2 linked regions of the Cupriavidus taiwanensis LMG 19424 genome follow. The protein of the gene in region 2 interacts with the protein of the main gene of each other region in a pairwise test. Links are inferred from orthologs where the notes say so. Each region holds a gene or a part of one and is shown on either strand. Other genes may lie near its edges.

What was found. The genes of interacting proteins can lie anywhere in the genome.
Region 1: the proteins of odhB (region 2) and lpdA interact in binary tests that used the Escherichia coli proteins (3 or more experiments, as listed by UniProt). The link is inferred for Cupriavidus taiwanensis LMG 19424 from one-to-one orthologs.

The regions. Positions count from the first base shown.
Region 1 is NC_010528.1:1,335,964-1,339,444, reverse strand. Bases 254-3,151 are described here. They hold lpdA (dihydrolipoyl dehydrogenase), read right to left. Parts: upstream 2,648-3,151; coding sequence 860-2,647; downstream 254-859. Other genes in these bases: RALTA_RS06205 (Ntn hydrolase family protein), read right to left, coding at 2,681-3,151; phaP1 (TIGR01841 family phasin PhaP1), read left to right, coding at 254-502. In the rest of the region: more of phaP1, read left to right, coding at 1-253; more of RALTA_RS06205, read right to left, coding at 3,152-3,343; aceF (dihydrolipoyllysine-residue acetyltransferase), read right to left, coding at 3,416-3,481. UniProt on the Escherichia coli protein: Lipoamide dehydrogenase is a component of the glycine cleavage system as well as of the alpha-ketoacid dehydrogenase complexes.
Region 2 is NC_010528.1:1,965,674-1,969,193, reverse strand. The notes cover bases 207-3,143. They hold odhB (2-oxoglutarate dehydrogenase complex dihydrolipoyllysine-residue succinyltransferase), read left to right. Parts: upstream 207-1,018; coding sequence 1,019-2,269; downstream 2,270-3,143. Other genes in these bases: lpdA (dihydrolipoyl dehydrogenase), read left to right, coding at 2,372-3,143; RALTA_RS09010 (2-oxoglutarate dehydrogenase E1 component), read left to right, coding at 207-931. Also shown: more of RALTA_RS09010, read left to right, coding at 1-206; more of lpdA, read left to right, coding at 3,144-3,520. UniProt on the Escherichia coli protein: E2 component of the 2-oxoglutarate dehydrogenase (OGDH) complex which catalyzes the second step in the conversion of 2-oxoglutarate to succinyl-CoA and CO(2).

The DNA of each region.
Region 1 (3,481 bases), 630 kb from region 2 along the record:
GTTTGAAGGCGTCGAAAAGCTCGTCGAACTGAACCTGCAGGTCGTCAAGACCACGTTCGCCGAAAACGTGGACAACGCCAAGAAGGCGCTGTCGGCCAAGGATGCGCAGGAACTGCTGGCCATCCAGGCCGCTGCCGTGCAGCCGGTCGCTGAAAAGACCCTGGCCTACACCCGTCACCTGTACGAAATCGCTTCGGAAACCCAGAGCGAATTCGCCAAGGTGGCCGAGGCCCAACTGGCCGAAGGCTCGAAGAACGTCCAGGCCCTGGTCGAAAACTTCGCCAAGAACGCCCCGGCCGGTTCGGAATCGACCGTGGCCATCGTGAAGTCGGCGATCTCCGCTGCCAACAACGCCTACGAGTCGGTGCAGAAGGCGACCAAGCAAGCGGTCGAAATCGCTGAAACCAACTTCCAGGCCGCTGCTTCGGCTGCCACCAAGGCTGCCCAGCAAGCCAGCGCCACGGCCCGCACGGCCACGGCGAAGAAGGCCGCTACTGCCTGATAGCCAGTGTTGAAGACGGACCGGCTGCGGCCGGTCCGTTGGCAAAGCCCATCGCCATGCGATGCAGTGGGCTTTGCCAACGATGAAGGAAGTGCCCCGACCGACCGGCCCGGCGCTGCCTTGTCTGCCGATGTCTCCTCGGTACCGCGGTCTCCTTGTCCAAAGGTATCGTTAAACCCGACCTCTACAGGTCGGGTTTTTTTTGGCCCTCGCCTCAGCCAGCCTTTCCCGCTGCCCTTTCCCCTCTCGCTGCAAGCCGCCACGCATTGACGCTGATAGGTTATGGCGGTTAATTGCGAAACCACGCAAAACAAAGCCCGCCATCAGGCGGGCCTTGTCATCGCGGCGGGCAGCGCGTCAACGCTTGCGCGGCGGCGGCACGTCGGTGCACGTGCCTTCGTAGATCTCCGCCGCCATGCCGATCGACTCGCCCAGCGTCGGGTGCGGATGGATGGTCTTGCCGATATCGACGGCGTCGGCGCCCATCTCGATTGCCAGGCACACTTCGCTGATCAGGTCGCCGGCATGCGTGCCGACGATGCCGCCGCCGATCACGCGATGCGTTTCTTCGTCGAAGATCAGCTTGGTGAAGCCCTCGTCGCGGCCGTTGGCGATGGCGCGGCCCGAGGCGGCCCACGGGAACACGCCCTTGCTGTACTTGATGCCCTGCGCCTTGCACTCATCCTCGGTCAGGCCGGCCCAGGCCACTTCCGGATCGGTGAAGGCCACCGACGGAATCTGCTTGGCGTCGAAGAAGGCCTTCTCGCCATGCGCGGCCTCGGCCGCCACGTGCGCTTCGTGCACGGCCTTGTGCGCGAGCATCGGCTGCCCAACGATATCGCCGATGGCGTAGATGTGCGGCACGTTGGTGCGCATCTGCTTGTCGACGTCGATAAAGCCGCGCTCGGTGACGGCAACACCGGCCTTCTCGGCGCTGATGCGCTTGCCGTTGGGCGAGCGGCCCACCGACACCAGCACCAGGTCGTAGCGCTGGGGCTCGGCCGGCGCGGCTTCCCCTTCGAACCTGACGTAGATGCCGTCCGGCTTGGCTTCGACCGCGACCGTCTTGGTATTGAGCATCACCTTGCCGAAACGGTCCTTGTTCTTCTTTTCCCAGACCTTGACCAGGTCGCGGTCGGCACCGTTCATCAGGCCCGGCAGCATTTCAACGATATCGATGTCGGCACCCAGCGTGCTGTACACCGTGGCCATTTCCAGGCCGATGATGCCGCCGCCGATGACCAGCATCTTGTTGGGGACTTCAGGCAGTTCCAGCGCGCCGGTCGAGTCGACGATGCGCGGGTCTTCCGGAATGAACGGCAGCTTCACCGCCTGGCTGCCTGCGGCGATGATGGCCTTCTCGAAGCGGATCACGGTCTTCTTGCCGGTGGTCTGCTTGCCTTCGCCTTCGGTCAGTTCCACTTCCAGGTGATGCGGGTCGAGGAAGTTGCCCACGCCGCGCACCACCTGCACCTTGCGCGCCTTGGCCATGCCGGCCAGGCCGCCGGTCAGCTTGCCGACCACCTGGTTCTTGTAGTGGCGCAGGCCGTCCAGGTCGATCTTGGCCTCGCCGAACAGGATGCCGTGGGCGGCCAGCGCCTTGGCTTCGTCGATCACCGCGGCGTTGTGCAGCAGCGCCTTGGACGGGATGCAGCCCACGTTCAGGCAGACCCCGCCAAGCGTGCCGTAACGCTCGACCAGCACGGTATTCATGCCCAGGTCGGCGGCGCGGAACGCGGCGGAGTAGCCGCCGGGGCCGGCGCCCAGCACCAGCATCTCGCACTGGATATCGGCACCGCCGGCGTGGCTCGCGGCGGCAGGGGCAGGCGCCGGCGCGGCCGCTGCCGGCGCGGGAGCCTGCGCCGGCGCCGGGGCCTGTGCCGGTGCAGGCGCCGCGGCGGCGGCAGCCTGGGCCTCGATGGTGCAGATCACCGCGCCCTGGCCTACCTTGTCGCCCACCTTGACCTTGACGTCGACCACCTTGCCGGCGGCCGACGACGGCACATCCATGCTGGCCTTGTCGGATTCCAGCACGATCAGGGACTGTTCCACCTCGACCGTGTCGCCGGCCTTGACCAGCACCTCGATCACTTCCACCGCGTCGAAATCGCCGATATCCGGCACCTTGACTTCGATCACACTCATGTTTGCTCCTCTATGCGCGCCCGCCTCTCGGCTTCAGGGCGCGCCGTCGTTGTTGGTTGCTGCGTTGCCGCCCGCCGGACTGCCGTCCGCGCCATCGTCCTGGTCCGCTGCCGCCGCGGCATCCTGCTCGCGCAGCCGCACGGTATGCACCTCGATCGGCCCCGCCGAACTCTTGTCGAACTCCACGCCGGCATCGACGCCGATGCGCGCGATCTCGCCCGCGCCGAGGTCCGGCCGGTCATAGACCGCGTGCATCGCGCCCAGCGCGTAGTTGCGGCCCGAGCCGATGCCCCAGAAGCGGTCGAACGAAAACACCTCGCGGTACGAGTAGACGCCGAAGATGCCCGCCGGATTGGCGATCAGGCATACGATCTGCGACGACTCGTAGGGATCGTCATCGTCTTCCTTGGTATTGACGAAGTAGTCCGACTTCAGCTTCTCGTGCACCTTCAGGAAGGTGCGGAAGACGTCGTCGCGCGAGCCCAGCCGGCACTCGTCGCCCAGCCCCGCCAGCAGCGTGCGCATGACCGGGAAGTGCGCCGTGGTCCCGGCCAGCGCGATAAAGCCGTCGCCAACCGGAAACACCTTCTGGTTGCGCTCGTAGGCGCGCGACAGGCGCGTATCGCCGAAGGTGACGAGCGCGTCCGCCGCGATCGCCACCTCGGCGCCCTTCCTGACGACAACACAGGTAGTCATGGCTTGCTCCCGGTTGCGCGTGGCGCGCCGCGCGGGCCAGGCTGTTGCCCTGCCCGCGCGGCGCCACCCCGCTTAGAGCAGGATGCGGCGGAAGTCCGCCAGCAGTTGCGCGAAGTACGTGTTGAAGCGCGCCGCCTC
Region 2 (3,520 bases):
CGAGCGCTGGGATGCCGGCAGCTATGTGCCGCTGCAGAACGTCTCGGAAAACCAGGCACCGTTCACGGTGATCGACTCGGTGCTGTCCGAAGAAGCCGTGCTCGGCTTCGAATACGGCTACTCGACCGCCGAACCGAATGCGCTGGTGATCTGGGAAGCCCAGTTCGGCGACTTCGTCAACGGCGCCCAGGTGGTGATCGACCAGTTCATCTCGTCGGGCGAAGTGAAGTGGGGCCGTGCCTCGGGCCTGACGCTGATGCTGCCGCACGGCTACGAAGGCCAGGGCCCGGAACACAGCTCGGCCCGTATCGAGCGCTTCCTGCAGCTGTGCGCGGACCACAATATGCAGGTCTGCCAGCCGACCACGCCGGCCCAGATCTTCCACCTGCTGCGCCGCCAGATGATCCGCCTGTTCCGCAAGCCGCTGGTGATCATGACGCCGAAGTCGCTGCTGCGTAACAAGGATGCGGTGTCGCCGCTGTCCGACCTGGCCAAGGGCCACTTCGAGACCGTCATCGGCGACCACGAAGAACTGAACGCCGGCAAGGTCAAGCGCGTCATCATGTGCTCGGGCAAGGTCTACTACGACCTGGTCAACACGCGCAAGGAACGCGAAGCCAACGACACCGCCATCATCCGCCTGGAACAGCTGTACCCGTTCCCGCACAAGGCGCTGGCCGCGGAACTGAAGAAGTACCCGAACGCCAACGAAATCCTGTGGTGCCAGGACGAGCCGCAGAACCAGGGCGCCTGGTTCTTCGTCCAGCACTACATCATGGAAAACATGACGGACGGCCAGAAGCTCGGTTATGCCGGTCGCCCCGCTTCGGCTTCGCCGGCGGTGGGCTACTACGCAAAGCACAACGAGCAACAGAAGGCGCTGCTGGACGCGGCCTTCGCCAAGCTCAAGGGCTTTGTTCTGACCAAGTAATCAGTCGGCAGCCACGGCGGCGCGCGCAGGCGCGCCGTGGCATCGCCTGCATCAAGACAACACGCATAACACGAGGAATTCACCACCATGGCTATCGTTGACGTCAAGGTTCCGCAACTCTCCGAATCGGTCGCCGAAGCGACCATGCTCAACTGGAAGAAGAAGCCCGGCGAAGCCGTTGCCCAGGACGAGATCCTGATCGAAATCGAGACCGATAAGGTCGTGCTGGAAGTGCCGGCCCCGTCGGCCGGTGTGCTGTCGCAGATCGTCAAGAACGACGGCGACACCGTCGTGGCCGATGAAGTCATCGCCAAGATCGACACCGAAGCCACCGCTGGCGCCGCCGCCCCCGCCGCCGCTGCTCCGGCTCCGGCCGCAGCTGCACCGGCCCCGGCCGCTGCTGCCGCGCCGGCCGCCGCCGGCGCCGTGGCGATGCCGTCGGCCGCCAAGCTGATGGCCGAAGCCGGCCTGTCGGCTGGCCAGGTTGCCGGTACCGGCAAGGACGGCCGCATCACCAAGGGCGACGTGCTGGGCGCGGCCGCCGCGCCGGCCCCCGCCGCCAAGGCCGCTCCGGCCCCGGCCGCCAAGCCGGCCCTGCAGCAGGTTTCGGCCCCGGTCGACTTCGCCGCCCTGGGCGACCGCCCGGAAGAGCGCGTGCCGATGAGCCGCCTGCGTGCCCGTATCGCCGAGCGCCTGCTGCAGTCGCAAGCCACCAACGCCATCCTCACCACCTTCAATGAAGTGAACATGAAGCCGGTGATGGACCTGCGCAACAAGTACAAGGACCGCTTCGAGAAGGAACACGGCGTGAAGCTGGGCTTCATGTCGTTCTTCGTCAAGGCCGCGGTGCATGCGCTGAAGAAGTTCCCGCTGATCAACGCCTCGATCGACGGCAACGACATCGTCTACCACGGCTACTTCGACATCGGTATCGCTGTCGGTTCGCCGCGCGGCCTGGTGGTGCCGATCCTGCGCAACGCCGACCAGATGAGCCTGGCCGACATCGAGAAGAAGATCGCCGAGTTCGGCGTCAAGGCCCGTGACGGCAAGCTGTCGCTGGAAGAGCTGAGCGGCGGTACCTTCTCGATCTCCAACGGCGGCGTGTTCGGCTCGATGCTGTCGACCCCGATCATCAACCCGCCGCAATCGGCCATCCTGGGCGTGCACGCCACCAAGGACCGCCCGGTGGTGGAAGACGGCCAGATCGTGATCCGTCCGATGAACTACCTGGCCATGTCCTACGACCACCGCATCATCGACGGCCGCGAAGCCGTGCTGGGCCTGGTCGCCATGAAGGACGCACTGGAAGATCCGGCGCGCCTGCTGCTGGACCTGTAACAGCCGGTCCCTCCGCGCACGCACAGGCGTGCGCGGGGAGCGCGCTCCCGTGATCACGGTGCGCCGGCACAAGTTGCAGCCGGCGCCCAACAAGGAATTTCCATGAGCAAACAATTCGACGTGCTGGTGATCGGCGCCGGCCCCGGCGGCTACATCGCCGCCATCCGTGCCGGCCAGCTGGGCCTGAACGTGGCCTGCTGCGAAGGCAATCCGTATGACGATCCCAAGGGCGAGGCCCGCCTGGGCGGCACCTGCCTGAACGTGGGCTGCATTCCCTCCAAGGCGCTGCTGGCTTCCTCGGAAGAGTTCGAGAACGCCCAGCACCACCTGGGCGACCACGGCATCACCGTGGGCGACGTCAAGGTCGACGTGGCCAAGATGCTCAAGCGCAAGGACGATATCGTCGGCAAGATGACCAAGGGCATCGAGTTCCTGTTCCGCAAGAACAAGGTGACGCTGCTCAAGGGCTACGGCAAGTTTGTCGGCAAGACCGCCGAGGGCTTCCAGGTCGAGATCGCCGGTGAAGTGGTAACCGCCAAGCAGGTCATCATCGCCACCGGCTCCAAGGCCCGCCATCTGCCCGGCATCAAGGTCGACAACGACCTGGTCAGCGATAACGAGGGCGCGCTCAAGTTCCCCGCAGTGCCGAAGAAGCTGGGCGTGATCGGCGCCGGCGTGATCGGCCTGGAGCTGGGCTCGGTGTGGCGCCGCCTGGGTGCCGACGTGACCGTGCTGGAAGCGCTGCCCGCCTTCCTGGGTGCCGCCGACGAAGGCGTGGCCAAGGAAGCGCAGAAGCAGCTGACCAAGCAGGGCCTCAAGTTTAGCCTCGGCGTGAAGGTCGACGAAGTGACGACCGCCAAGAACGGCGTGACCGTCAAGTACACCGACAAGGATGGCAAGGCCCAGACCCTGGAAGTCGATCGCCTGATCGTGTCGGTCGGCCGCGTGCCGAATACCGACAACCTGGGCCTGGACGCCGTCGGCCTGGCGGTCGACCAGCGCGGCTTTATCGAGGTCGACGACCATTGCGCCACTAAAGTGCCGGGCCTGTGGGCCATCGGCGACGTGGTGCGCGGCCCGATGCTGGCGCACAAGGCCGAGGACGAGGGCGTGGCCGTGGCCGAGCGCATCGCCGGCCAGAAGCCGCATATCGACTACAACTGCATTCCGTGGGTGATCTACACCTTCCCGGAAATCGCATGGGTCGGCAAGACCGAAGCCCAGCTCAAGGCCGAAGGCCGCGAGTACAAG